DNA from 3 places in the Pseudarthrobacter cremeus genome. Region 2 is predicted to be linked to each of the others. Evidence: riboswitches for the same ligand, from Rfam matches in the RefSeq annotation. Region 2 holds a riboswitch; each other region holds the start of a gene.

Region 1 (4,270 bases), on a different contig from region 2:
CGTTCGCCGTGCGGTTCATGGGAAAGGTGGTGGCCGCCAGCATCGACGTCATGTACCTGGCCGCGGTCCGCGGACCGCGGGTGATCAGCGCCGTCGTCGCCGTCCAGCTCCGCAGCCACCAGGACCTCATGGTCACTGCCACAGGGCACGTCATTTCGCTGATCCCCGGTTCCCTGGTGGTGGAAGTGGACCGTTCCACCTCCACCCTGTACCTCCATGCGCTCAACATCAGCACCCCTGAAGGTGTGGAGAAACTGCGCCAGGAAGTGCGGAGCATCGAGGCAGGCCTGATCCGCATCATGGGCACGCCGGCAGAACTCGAAACGATCCGGCAGGAGGCCGCAGCATGATGCAGACCGTCCTGGCTGTCACCGCAGTCATTCTTTCGCTGGCGGCCGCAGGAGCCATCATCAGGATTGCCCGCGGGCCATCGCTGCTGGACCGGGTGCTGGCCTCGGACGTCCTGCTGGCCATCCTGGGCGCGGCGTTGTGCGTCGACATGGCCGTCAACCGGCACCTGAACAACCTGATGCTGCTGGTGGCGCTGTCGATCGTCGGCTTCGTCGGCTCGGCCACGGTGGCGCGTTTCGTGGCCGGCCGGCGGGAGCAGCCCAATGAATCCTGAAGCCATTCCGGTGGACATCATCATCGACACCGTATCCGCCGTGTTCATGGTGGTGGGTGCCCTGATGTCCCTTGCCGCCGCCGTCGGCCTGCTCCGCTTCCCGGACCTGCTCAGCCGCATGCACGCGGCCACGAAGCCGCAGGTCCTGGGCCTTTTCCTGCTGCTGGCGTCCATCGGCCTGCAGATGCGCACCTTGTGGGTGTGGCCGGTGCTGCTGGTGGCGTGGATCTTCCAGCTCCTGACGGTGCCGGTGTCCGCGCACATGGTTGGCCGCGCCGGGTACCGCACCAAGCACCTGCACCGTGAGCTGCTCAGCTCCGATGAGCTGGAAGCCGTGGTTCAGAAGGCGGCACAGACCGCCCGGGACGAAGCGTCCGACGCCGGCCGTCCGGACTGATTAAGGGCGGCCGGCCTTCCCGCCCGTGCCGGACAGACCGGCCGTTCCGCCGGCGCGGGACAGCCCCCGGCCTTCCCGCCGGTGCCGGACAGCCTGCTAGACGATGTCCTGGGACTTGGCGAAGCGGGTGATGGCGCGCTGGGTGCCGCGGTTGGCGAGCACCTGGATGACGGTGCTGACCGAGGCCGAGATGAGCGCGAAGGTCAGGGCTGACCGCAGTGTGGTGGGAGTGTCCTCGTGCTTGCCGGTGGGCGGCTTGCGCCCCGTGGACTTCTCCCACACGGCGTTGACTACCTTGGTGCCGAGGAAGCCGGCGCCGAGGCTGACCCCGGTGCCAAGCAGCTTGATGAAAAGGTTCATTCGTGTGACTCCTAGCGGGCGAAAAACGGACTGACCTTAGCCTAACCGCATGGACGCCAGGATCTCCCGCAGCGCTTCCACCACAAGGTCGTGGTCCTCCTGCTGGGGCAGGCCCGAAACCGTCACCGTGGCCACAGCGCCGACGCCGGTGACATAGACAGGGAAGCAGCCGCCGTGGGCCGCGTACATGGACTCGTCATACCAGCCCTGGTCCTCGATCCGGCCGCCCCGCAGCCGGGCGCGCAACCCCACCTGCAGCGAGGGGATCTCATACCGTGCCGCAGTGCGCTGCTTGGCCCGCACCCAGTGCTCGTTGTCCGGCGTGGCGCCTTCCAGCGCCACGTGGAACAGGACCTGGTCCGCCCTGGAAATGTCGATGGCGATGGGCAGCTTGCGGCTCTTGCCAAGCTCCACCAGCAGCAGCCCCAGGTTCAGCGCATCATCCTTGGTGAAACGCGGAAACTGCAACTCGCTGACCTCGGCGTCGATCCGGGCTGTCAGGGCTTCGAGGGCGGCGCGGGGCTGGTCCTCGCCCGAGTCGGGATCGAAGGCTGTAACGGGGGACGATTCGGAGGTCATGGCCCACAATCTACCCCGCCGGCGGTGTAAACTGGACCACGCCCAACAGGGCAGATTTATTTACGACAGGGGAGCGCCGCCGTCGGACATCACTGGCATTGCCAGGGAACCGTAGGTGGGCGCTGAGAGTGCGGACAGCCGCAGACCCTCGAACCTGATCCGGTTAGTACCGGCGCAAGGGAGTCGAGTTCTCGAAGTGTCCGGCAGCGGCGGCAGCGCCGCTTGCCGGGTGCACTTTCCCCTCCTGTTCCTCAGGAGGACCAATGACAACTGCAGCATTCAACAAGACAACCAATACCTGGCGCGTCGTAGACATTGTGGTGGCCGCGCTTATCGCGATCGCCGGCGGCGTGATTTTCTGGGCGTGGTCACAGGGCGCCGGCATCGTTTCCGCACCGATGAACGCCGTCTACCCCCCGCTGACCGGCCTGCTGGCCGGCGGCTGGATGATCCCCGCGGTGCTGGGCATGCTCATCATCCGCAAGCCAGGCGCAGCCCTCTTCTGCGAAACCGTCGCCGCCACCGGTGAGCTCATTATGGGCTCGCAGTACGGTGCCACGGTGCTGATTTCCGGGGTTCTTCAGGGCCTGGGCGCCGAGCTGGTGTTCTTCCTGCTCGTGTACGGCAAGTTCAGGTTCGGCTCCTTCCTGCGCCAGAAGTACAACCTCATCGCGGCCTTGCTGGCCGGTGCAGGTGCCGGACTGTTCTGCGGCCTGAACGACTCCTTCCTCCCCTGGGGCTGGAACATCGCCTACGAACCCGGTGACAAGCTCGCCTACATCGTGTTCTGCACCATTTCCGGCGCAGTGATTGCCGGCGCCCTGTCCTGGATCGCAACCCGCGGCCTGGCCCGGACCGGTGTGCTGAGCTCCTTCGCGTCGCGGAAGGCAGCTTCGGAGCCTGCCTTCAGCTGATGACCGCTTCCGACGCCGGCACCGCGGAGGTCCGCCCGGCCGCGGTGTCCGCGCGCGGCTGGGGCTGGCGGCACGCCGGCCGCTCCGCCCCCGCCGTCCAGGGGCTCGACCTGGAGATCGGTCCAGGCGAGCGGGTGCTCCTGCTGGGCCCCTCCGGCGCGGGCAAATCCACGCTGCTGCACGCCCTCGCCGGGGTGCTGGGGGACGAGGGTGACGACGCCGACGAGACCGGTTCGCTGCTGATCGACGGCGTTGTTCCCCGCGGCCAGCGCGGCCGTTCCGGGTTGATGCAGCAGGACCCGGAAACGCAGGTGGTCCTTTCCCGGCTCGGTGACGACGTCGCCTTCGGCGCCGAGAACCTGGCCGTTCCGCGGGACGAGATCTGGCGGCGGGTCCACGAGGCGCTCGACGACGTCGGGCTGCGTAGTGCCGCGGGTGAAGCCGGTGCCGCCGGCACGCGGGGTTCCGCCGGGCTCCCGCTGGACCACCCGACGTCGGCCCTGTCCGGCGGGCAGAAGCAGCGGCTGGCTCTGGCGGGCATCCTCGCGATGCGGCCCGGGCTGATCCTGCTCGACGAACCGACGGCCAACCTCGACCCTGACGGCGTGTTTGAGGTCCGCGACGCCGTGGGCCGCTGCCTGGACAAAACCGGTGCAACGCTGGTGGTGGTGGAACACCGGGTGTCCGTCTGGAAAGACCTGGTGGACCGGATCGTGGTCCTGCAGCCCGGCTCGGCCAACGGTTCGGCGGTCCTGCTGGACGGCCCCCCGGACCAGGTGCTGGCAGCGGCGCGGGACATGCTGATCGCGGCAGGAGTCTGGGTGCCGGGGTATGTTCCGGCAACCCGAAGCCGCACCTCCGCCGGTTCCGGCGACCTCCTGCTGGCCGCCGAAAACCTGGCTGTCTCCCGCGGGCGTCCGCTCCGCCGTGGCTTCAGAACCATCCCCCCGGTGGCGGTCCAGGCCGGGGTGGCGGCACAGGTCCGGGAAGGCAAGGCATTGACGGTGACGGGCCCCAACGGCGCCGGAAAGTCCACTTTCGCCCTGACGCTCGCCGGACTGCTTGAACCGGTGCACGGTAAGGTGTCCGCCGCGGTCGACCTGAGCGCGGGGGCAGGAATTGATCCCTTCAAGTGGAAAGCCAACCAACTGATTTCACGCATCGGAACGGTCTTCCAGGAGCCCGAGCACCAGTTCGTCACCGGCCGGGTGCTGGACGAGCTGATGTTCGGTCCCCGCCACCTGGGCCACGGGGAGGAACGGGTGGATGACCTGCTCGAACGGCTCCGCCTGACGCACCTGGTGGACGCCAATCCGTACACGCTCTCGGGCGGCGAAAAACGGCGGCTCTCGGTGGCCACGGTCCTGGCGGCCCACCCGAAGGTGCTGGTGCTTG
Region 2 (4,270 bases):
GCCAGTCCACCTCCACCAAGATCCTCGCCCCGGAACTGCTTTACGGCGAACCGGACCTCACCATCAAGGTGGTCCGCGACGTCTTCAACGAGGACTTCTCCAAGCTGATCGTCTCCGGTGAAGAGGCCTGGGACACCATCGAGGCCTACGTCACGTACGTTGCACCGGACCTGGTGGGCCGCCTGGAAAAGTGGACCACGGATCAGGACATCTTCGCTGCCTGGCGGATCGACGAGCAGATCCACAAGGCGCTCGAACGCAAGGTCTTCCTGCCTTCCGGCGGCTCCCTGGTGATCGACCGTACCGAAGCCATGACGGTGGTGGACGTCAACACCGGAAAGTTCACCGGCAGCGGCGGCAACCTCGAGGAAACCGTCACCAAGAACAACCTTGAAGCAGCCGAAGAAGTGGTCCGGCAGCTCCGGCTCCGCGACATCGGCGGCATTATTGTCATCGACTTCATCGACATGGTGCTCGAGTCCAACCGCGACCTTGTCCTGCGCCGCATGGTGGAATGCCTGGGCCGCGACCGCACCAAGCACCAGGTCGCCGAAGTAACGTCGCTGGGCCTGGTGCAGATGACCCGCAAGCGGATGGGCACCGGGCTCCTCGAGGTCTTCGGGGAGCAGTGCGAGACCTGCGCCGGCCGCGGCATCGTCACCCACGACGATCCTGTGGAACACCGCCGGGCCAACACTGTCGCTGCCGAGCACCACGTGCAGCGTGCAGACAGCCACCGGGTGGACGGGCCGCGCACCGATCAGCGTCCTGACCAGCGCATGGACAACCAGCGCGGAGACAGCCAGCCCGGCGGACGCACTGACCGCAAGCGCCGCCGCGGCCGTGGAGGCCAGCCACTGGAGGTGGCGCCGGCAGCCCCGGTACAGATCCACACCGTCCACCCCGACCCCAGCGACGCGGAGCGCCACGCCAAGGCAGAGGCCACAAGGGCTGCACTGGCAAACATTGCCGCTGCTGCCCACGCTGCGCACCTGCACGAAGAAGAGGTTGCGCAGGCAATAAGCGCGGCAGGTCAGGCTGCTGCTGTGGAACCGGCAAAAGCACCAACGCAGGCATCTTCACAGGCATCAGCCCCGTCCCCGGCCGCGGCAGAACGCTCTGAGACTGACGCCACGGGCCGCCCGGCCACTGTGCTTACGTTCGGCGGAGAGCAGGTCGTGCTGCCGTTCGTGGAGCACCACGCCGATCACCCGCAGTCGCCTGCACTGACCCTGGACCGTCTTGCCGAGGCTTTCGCCAACCTGGGTGCGCCGGTTCCCGCTGAAGCAACGCCAACGGCCCAGCCGGCCGAAACCACTTCGGCAGCGGACACGGCCGCACCAGGCCAGGCTGCCGGGCGCCCCGAGGCCGGGAACCAGGCACGCCGGCTGCCGGCCGCGGAGGAGAAGGACTACTCGGACCACACCGCGGACCAGTCCCGCACCCGACGCCCGCGGCGTAACCGCAGTGCCAGCCGTGCCCAGGGCGCAGCCAATGCCACGTCGGTGGAGCACCACGAGGCTGTTCCAACAGCTTCCACCGGGCACTCCCACGCCGCCAAAGCGCCGGAGCACACCCAGGCCCCTGCGGCCCCCAAGGCCGCGGCCGAGGCTCCCATCATCCTCGGCGTAGGGGTTCCGGCCTCGGAGCTTTAACCCCGCCGGAACTCTGACGAGTCCACCGGGTTGCCCGGCCAGTCCTGAATTGCACAGGGCCGGCCGGGCATCGCGCTTTAACCGCTTCATGCGGTTCACGGGATGCGGCGGCGTGGCCCATGACGTCATGGAAGGCCGGAGCCTGTGCGAAACGCTAGGCTGGACCACTGACACGGGGTGCCGCGCAGAGTGCCGGCTGAGATCCAGACCCGTTGAACCTGTCCGGTTAGCACCGGCGAAGGGATGTCTCCTTGGCTCCTGCATTTGTCCTTCCCCAGGCCGCACCACGCCAGCCCGCAACGGTGCTCGAACGGCGCGGTATTCCACGCGTTCTCTCGATCGCGGGCTCCGACCCGTCAGGTGGCGCCGGAATACAGGCCGATCTCAAAAGCATTGCTGCCCTCGGCGGCTACGGCATGGCGGCCATCACCGCCCTGACCGCCCAGAACACCAGGGGCGTCCGGGCCGTGCATGTTCCGCCCGCTTCCTTCCTCGCCCAGCAGCTGGATGCCATCAGCGAGGACATCACCATCGACGCCGTCAAGATCGGCATGCTCGGTGACGCTGAGGTGATTAAGGTGGTGCGCGACTGGCTCGAAAAAGTCCGTCCCGCCGTCGTCGTTCTTGATCCGGTGATGGTGGCAACCAGCGGGGACCGGCTCCTGGAGGAGTCCGCGGAAGGGGCCCTCAGGGAACTGCTTCACCTGGCGGACCTGATCACCCCCAACCTGGTGGAACTCGCCCTCCTCCTCGGCGAGCCGCAGGCGCCTGGCTGGCCGGAGGCACTGCAGCAAGGACTCCGGCTGTCTGCCGCTACCGGCGCCACCATCCTGGTCAAGGGCGGCCACCTCGACGGCGGTGACTGCCCCGATGCCCTGGTCAACTCCTCGGGACTGCTCTCCAAAGAAGTGGTGGAGCTGGCGGGGGAGCGGGTACGTACCCGCAACAGCCACGGCACCGGCTGCTCGCTGTCTTCCGCAATGGCGGCTGCGCAGGCCCGGCTGGGGGACTGGGAAGCCGCTCTTCGCCAGGTGAAGCCGTGGCTGGCCGGAGCGCTGCAGGCCTCCGGCCAGCTGGAGGTGGGTGGTGGCAACGGCCCGATCCACCACTTCCATCACACGCAGCCGGCCCCGGCAGAGGGGGAATTCGCTGAGCTGCTCCGGCAGGCGGCTGCGCCGGAGCTGGAAGCGATCTACAGGCTGGAGTTCATCCGGGACCTGGGAACCGGCGCACTGTCCGAGGGGCAGTTCGCGTATTACCTCGCCCAGGATGCCATTTACCTCAACGGCTACTCGCGGGTGCTGGCCCGGGCCAGCGCGCTGGCGCCTACGGAAGCCGCCCAGCTTTTCTGGGCACGCTCCGCGCAGCAGTGCCTGGAGGTTGAATCCGAGCTGCACAGGACCTGGCTCAGTTCCCGCCCGGCGGGGGCGGGCCTGGGGCCGGTCACGAAGTCGTATGTGGACCACCTGCTGGCCGCATCCGTGTCCGGAAGTTACGGAGCGCTGGTGGCGGCCGTCCTGCCCTGCTTCTGGCTCTACGCGGAGGTGGGCAGGACGCTGCACGCGGAGTTCGTCGCCGCAGGCGCACCGGCGGCGCATCCCTACGCCGATTGGCTGCGGACCTACGCTGACGAGGGTTTCGCCCAGGCCACCCGTGAGGCCATCGCCCTGGCCGACGACGCCGGGCGCAGGGCTTCCGGGGACGAGCGGGCAGCCATGATTGCCGCGTTCAGCCAGTCCTGCCGCTTCGAAGTGGAATTCTTCGACGCGCCGCGCCTGCACTCCTGAGCGTAAACGGCCGCTTCAGCCGGTACGATAGTCGGGCACGGTTTCCTGGTTGTGGGTGTTGGATCTGCTTGTGGGTCCTATCACAGACAACCGGCCGTAACCAGCCTCATTTGCGGCCGAAGGCAAAATTAGCGTATTCTAGATCTTCGGTGCTTACGCCAACACTTGGGTTACGACCCCACGGCGTTGAGGCACAGCGAGAGCCCAGCCAATTATGGACCCAGGTTCCGCACGCAAATCTAGTAATAAACGTCGAGAGAAGTGAGTTCCCAAGTGGTGTACGCGATTGTCCGCGCAGGCGGCCGGCAAGAGAAGGTCTCCGTTGGAGACTTCGTTACCCTCAACCGCGTCGCCGGTGGAGCTGGCAGCACCATTGAGCTGCCCGTCCTGCTCCTGGTTGACGGTGAGAAGGTCACTGCCGCAGCTGCGGACCTGGCCAAGGTAACTGTCACGGCTGAGATCCTCAATGACCTCCGCGGTCCGAAGATCGTCATCCAGAAGTTCAAGAACAAGACCGGTTACAAGAAGCGCCAGGGTCACCGTCAGGAACTGACCAAGGTCAAGATCACTGGTATCAAGTAACCTTCGTTACTGTTCAGGTTTTCAGCAGATTCCCCAGAATTTAGAGGCAGGCATTTCAAATGGCACATAAAAAAGGCGCGAGCTCCACTCGCAACGGTCGTGACTCCAACGCCCAGTACCTCGGCGTCAAGCGCTTCGGCGGCCAGGTAGTTTCCGCAGGCGAGATCATCGTCCGCCAGCGCGGCACCCACTTCCACCCGGGTGCCGGCGTAGGCCGCGGCGGCGACGACACCCTGTTCGCACTGA
Region 3 (4,270 bases), on a different contig from region 2:
ATGGCCGACTGGATGGCGTCGTCCGGGACAGTTCCGTCGAACGCCGTGTAGCTCGCACCACGGAACAGCATGCCGGCGGAGTGCAGGATGGCAAGCTGCCGGGGGTGGGTCGGATCGAGGCTGCGGAGGTATTCGCCGTAGCTGGTTTTCCCGTCCCACGGCTTGCCCAGGGCCTCGGTCTGGATCCTGAAATGCCGCAGCGACCTCTCGTCCGGGGCCGGCATGGTGCGCAGGATTCCCACTTTCCCGTCAAGCATCAGCTTGGCGGCCGCCATGCCGGTCATCAGCGAAATCTGGGCATTCCAGTCCTCCACCGGAAGCTGGGGCGCCGCGGCAATCCGGTAGCCGCCGTCGGGCAACTGGACGATTTCCTGTTCGGGCATGTTCAGGCTCGCACCGCCGCGCCGGCGCTCCAGCTCAACGCGCTTCAGGCCCACTTCCTTCAAGAGCTGCAGCACCGGGTTGTTTGATCCGGCATCGAGTTCGGCCTGGACGCCCTTGTAGGAGAGCTTGGCCCGGCTGGACATCCTGGCCCGCCGGACGGCCACAGAAGATACCTGTGCGGCGTCGTCCAGTTCAAACTCCCAGACAAACGCCGAGCAGAGCTGGCCGGCCAGGAGGCTCCCGGCCCCTTCGCTGATGACCTCCGGGTGCAGCGGGATACGGCCGTCAGGGGCGTAGAACGTCTGGCCCCGCCGTCGCGTTTCGGCGTCCAGGCCGCCACCGGGGCGGACGAAGGAAGGGACGTCGGCGATGGCGTACAGCACGCGGTACCCGCCGCCGTCGCGCTCGATGAACAGCGCCTGGTCCAGGTCGGTGGACGACGCCGGATCGATGGTGAGGAACTCGATGTGCGTCAGGTCGGCTTCGGGCAGTTCGTGGGAGGCGACGGCGTCCTCGGCATCCCGGACGGCCTCCTCCGGGTAGGGCCCCGGCAGTTCCAGCTCAGTCCGAAGCGCACTTAGAGCCGCCTCAAGGGCGTTGGTGTGTTCGCGGACATAGGGAGCCAAACGATGATGTGACACAAAAGTCAGATTAGCCCGGTTTCCTCAGATCGTGCACGCGTTGACCCGCCGCGCGGGGGATTGTCAGGCAACGCGGTGTCAGGCGGCACCCGCGTCCAGAGCAGCCAGGAGTGCCGCGGCCGCAGCCGCCGGGTCCGTGGCCTCTGTGATGGCACGCACCACCACAATCCTGCGCGCCCCGGCCGCCACCACCTCTTCGACGTTGCCCAGGTCGATTCCACCGATCGCGAACCAGGGAACGGTTTCCTGGTCCCCGCCGGCCGCCCGCACGGCCTCGGCTGCATACTCCACCAGCTCCAGCCCGACGGCGGCCCGGCCGGGTTTGGTGGGTGTTGCCCAGACCGGCCCGACGCAGAAATAGTCCAGGCCGCCGTCGGGCGCTGCCAGTGCCGACGACAGCCGAATGGCGCCTTCCACCTGTTCCGGGGTATGTGTCGAAAGCCCGATCACTCCGTTTCCGCCAAGCAGCGAGCGGGCGGATGCCACCGGCAGGTCCTGCTGTCCGATGTGGAAGACCGGCGCGCCGGACAGAAGGGCGATGTCCGCGCGGTCATTGACTGCCCAGAGGCGCCCGTGCCGCTCGGCCGCCGCCCGAAGCACCGCCAGCAGCTCCAGTTCCTCGGCGGCCTCGATCTCCTTGTCGCGGAGCTGGATGATGTCTACGCCGCCGGCAAATGCCGCTTCCACGAACTCGCCGAAGTCCCCCCGGTCCCGGCGTGCATCGGTGCAAAGGTACAGCCGGGCGCTGCGGGGGAGTCCGCTGCCGGAATCCGGTGTGGAGCCCGCCGTGGAAGGAACGGCGGAGGGACCTGAAGAGGGTGTGGAAGTCACGTTCATGGAAGCCAGCCTAATTCCCCTAAACTGGGCGGGTACTGCGGGAGCCCGTTGCAGCCGTCATAAAGCTGCCGGGCTGAGAGGGCGTCACAGCCGACCGCTTGACCTGATCCGGCTAATACCGGCGTAGGGAAGGAACCCCTTGATGCTTCACGCTGAGAAGACACTTCGGGCTGACGTGGCCGTGATCGGCGGCGGAGTCATCGGCCACTGCATTGCCTGGGAGGCGCGGCGCTCGGGACGTTCCGTTGCCCTGATTGACGACGCCCCGGGGCAGGGCGCCAGCTGGGCGGCTGCCGGCATGCTGGCCGCGGTGAGTGAACTCCACTACCAGGAGGAAGACCTCCTGGAGCTGATGCTCGAATCCTCAGGACTCTGGCCTGCTTTTGCAGCGGACCTTGCCCGCGCAGGAGCAGCGGATACCGGCTACCTGACGACTCCCACCCTTGCTGTCGGGGCGGACGCTGCGGACCGGCGGGCCCTGATGGACCTGCGCGCGGTGCAGCAGGCCCACGGCCTGCAGGTTGAACCGCTCACCGTCCGCGGCGCAAGGCTCAAGGAGGGCCTCTTGAGCCCCGCCATTTCCTGTGCCCTGGAAATTGCCGCTGACCACCAGGTGGATCCGCGGAAACTGGTGGTGTCCCTGCGGGAGCTGCTTGCCACCCATGGGCCCGGCGCCGTAACCGCAGTTGACGGGGCCACCGGAGGATTCGCCGTCGATGAGCGCGCCGGGTCCCTTCTCTGGGAGAACGGCCGCGTCGCAGGCGTGGGCCTGGGACATGGCCGAACAGTCCAGGCCACGGAAACCATTGTGGCCAACGGGTTGCAGGCGCCGACCCTGGGCGGCTTGCCGGCGGGACTGCACCTTCCCCTCCGGCCTGTCTACGGCGACATCCTGCGGCTGGCTGTACCCCGGCACCTCCGCCCGCTGGTCACTTCCACCGTCCGAGGGCTGGTCCGGGGCGTGCCGGTCTACATCGTTCCGCGGCAGGACGGCTCAGTGGTGATCGGGGCCACCCAGCGGGAAGATACCGTGTCCGCTTCGGAGGAGTCCCTCACAGCGGACACCGCCGTCTCAGCGGGCGGCGTCTACCAGCTGCTGCGTGACGCCCAGGTCCTGGTCCCTGCGGTCTCGGAGCTGGAACTCCTGGAATGCACGGCCAGGGCGCGGCCCGCCACCCCGGACAACGCACCGCTCCTTGGCCGCGTACCCGAGATTCCTGGGCTGATTATTGCCACCGGCTTCTTCCGCCACGGCGTGCTCCTGGCTCCGGCGGCGGCCGTCATCTGCCGTGAGCTCATGGACGGCCGGGAGGACCGGCGCTGGGCCGCCATGAGCCCATCAAGGTTTTCACGCCCGGAGACCCCCGGCCACGACGTGCCGGACGCGATCGACCACCAAAAGGAACCAGCATGATCATCACCCTCAACGGTTCGCAGCATGCCGTAGCCGACGACGCCTCAATTTCCACCCTGGTCAGCCAGATCACCGGCCGGCCGCTCGCCGCCAATGGCCAGGCGACTGACGGGAAGAAACTCGGCGTCGCCGTCGCGCACAACTCCGAAGTAGTACCCCGCAGCCAGTGGTACGTCACAGCGCTCGCCGAAGGTGACGACGTCGAACTGGTCACCGCAGTCCAAGGAGGCTGACACCATGACAGAAACCGGCACCATCCCAACACAGGGAACAGAACAGCCAGTGCATGGCGACCCCCTGATCATCGACGGCGTCGAGCTCGGCTCCCGCCTCATCATGGGCACGGGCGGAGCCCCCAGCCTGGACGGGCTGGGCGCAGCCCTGCTGGCGTCCGGGACCGAGCTGACCACCGTGGCGATGCGCCGCTATTCGCCCGCCGAATCGGGGTCGTTGTTCCAGCTCCTGGTGGACCACGGCATCCGGATCCTGCCCAACACTGCGGGCTGTTTCACCGCCCGCGACGCGGTGATGACGGCAGAACTGGCACGCGAAGCGCTGGAGACCGACTGGCTAAAGCTGGAAGTCATCGCGGACGAACAGACCCTGCTGCCGGATGCCGTCGAGCTGGTGGATGCCACTGAACAGCTCGTGAACCGTGGCTTCAAGGTGTTCGCCTATACCAACGATGACCCCGTCCTTGCACTGCGCCTGGAAAACCTGGGTGCCACCGCCGTGATGCCGCTGGGCGCCCCTATCGGCACCGGCCTGGGCATCCTTAACCCGCACAACATCGAACTGATCGTCTCGCGTGCCTCGGTTCCGGTGGTCCTTGACGCCGGCATCGGGACGGCGTCGGACGCCGCGCTGGCCATGGAACTGGGCTGCGATGCCGTGCTGCTGGCCACTGCGGTAACGCGCGCCCAGAACCCGGCCCTGATGGGCGAAGCCTTCAAACACGCCGTTATCGCCGGTAGGCTGGCGAAAGCGGCCGGCA

Evidence for each region. Region 2 has a riboswitch for thiamine pyrophosphate ahead of thiD (bifunctional hydroxymethylpyrimidine kinase/phosphomethylpyrimidine kinase). Riboswitches for the same ligand answer to the same signal wherever they lie in the genome.
Region 1: another riboswitch for thiamine pyrophosphate. It lies ahead of ACS5PJ_RS04020 (ECF transporter S component); the one in region 2 lies ahead of thiD (bifunctional hydroxymethylpyrimidine kinase/phosphomethylpyrimidine kinase).
Region 3: another riboswitch for thiamine pyrophosphate. It lies ahead of thiO (glycine oxidase ThiO); the one in region 2 lies ahead of thiD (bifunctional hydroxymethylpyrimidine kinase/phosphomethylpyrimidine kinase).

The regions. Positions count from the first base shown of each region.
Region 1 is NZ_JBPZHC010000002.1:68,556-72,825, forward strand. It holds gene ACS5PJ_RS03995 (Na+/H+ antiporter subunit E) at 1-350, shown strand, start outside; gene ACS5PJ_RS04000 (MrpF/PhaF family protein) at 347-625, shown strand; gene mnhG (monovalent cation/H(+) antiporter subunit G) at 615-1,022, shown strand; gene ACS5PJ_RS04010 (DUF4235 domain-containing protein) at 1,119-1,382, opposite strand; gene ACS5PJ_RS04015 (heme-degrading domain-containing protein) at 1,419-1,961, opposite strand; TPP riboswitch at 2,019-2,160, shown strand; gene ACS5PJ_RS04020 (ECF transporter S component) at 2,225-2,875, shown strand; gene ACS5PJ_RS04025 (ABC transporter ATP-binding protein) at 2,875-4,270, shown strand, end outside.
Region 2 is NZ_JBPZHC010000001.1:586,806-591,075, reverse strand. It holds gene ACS5PJ_RS02600 (Rne/Rng family ribonuclease) at 1-1,655, shown strand, start outside; TPP riboswitch at 1,819-1,916, shown strand; gene thiD (bifunctional hydroxymethylpyrimidine kinase/phosphomethylpyrimidine kinase) at 1,958-3,442, shown strand; gene rplU (50S ribosomal protein L21) at 3,716-4,024, shown strand; gene rpmA (50S ribosomal protein L27) at 4,084-4,270, shown strand, end outside.
Region 3 is NZ_JBPZHC010000004.1:124,675-128,944, reverse strand. It holds gene ACS5PJ_RS09115 (RNB domain-containing ribonuclease) at 1-1,025, opposite strand, end outside; gene thiE (thiamine phosphate synthase) at 1,104-1,862, opposite strand; TPP riboswitch at 1,890-2,010, shown strand; gene thiO (glycine oxidase ThiO) at 2,005-3,276, shown strand; gene thiS (sulfur carrier protein ThiS) at 3,273-3,509, shown strand; gene ACS5PJ_RS09095 (thiazole synthase) at 3,514-4,270, shown strand, end outside.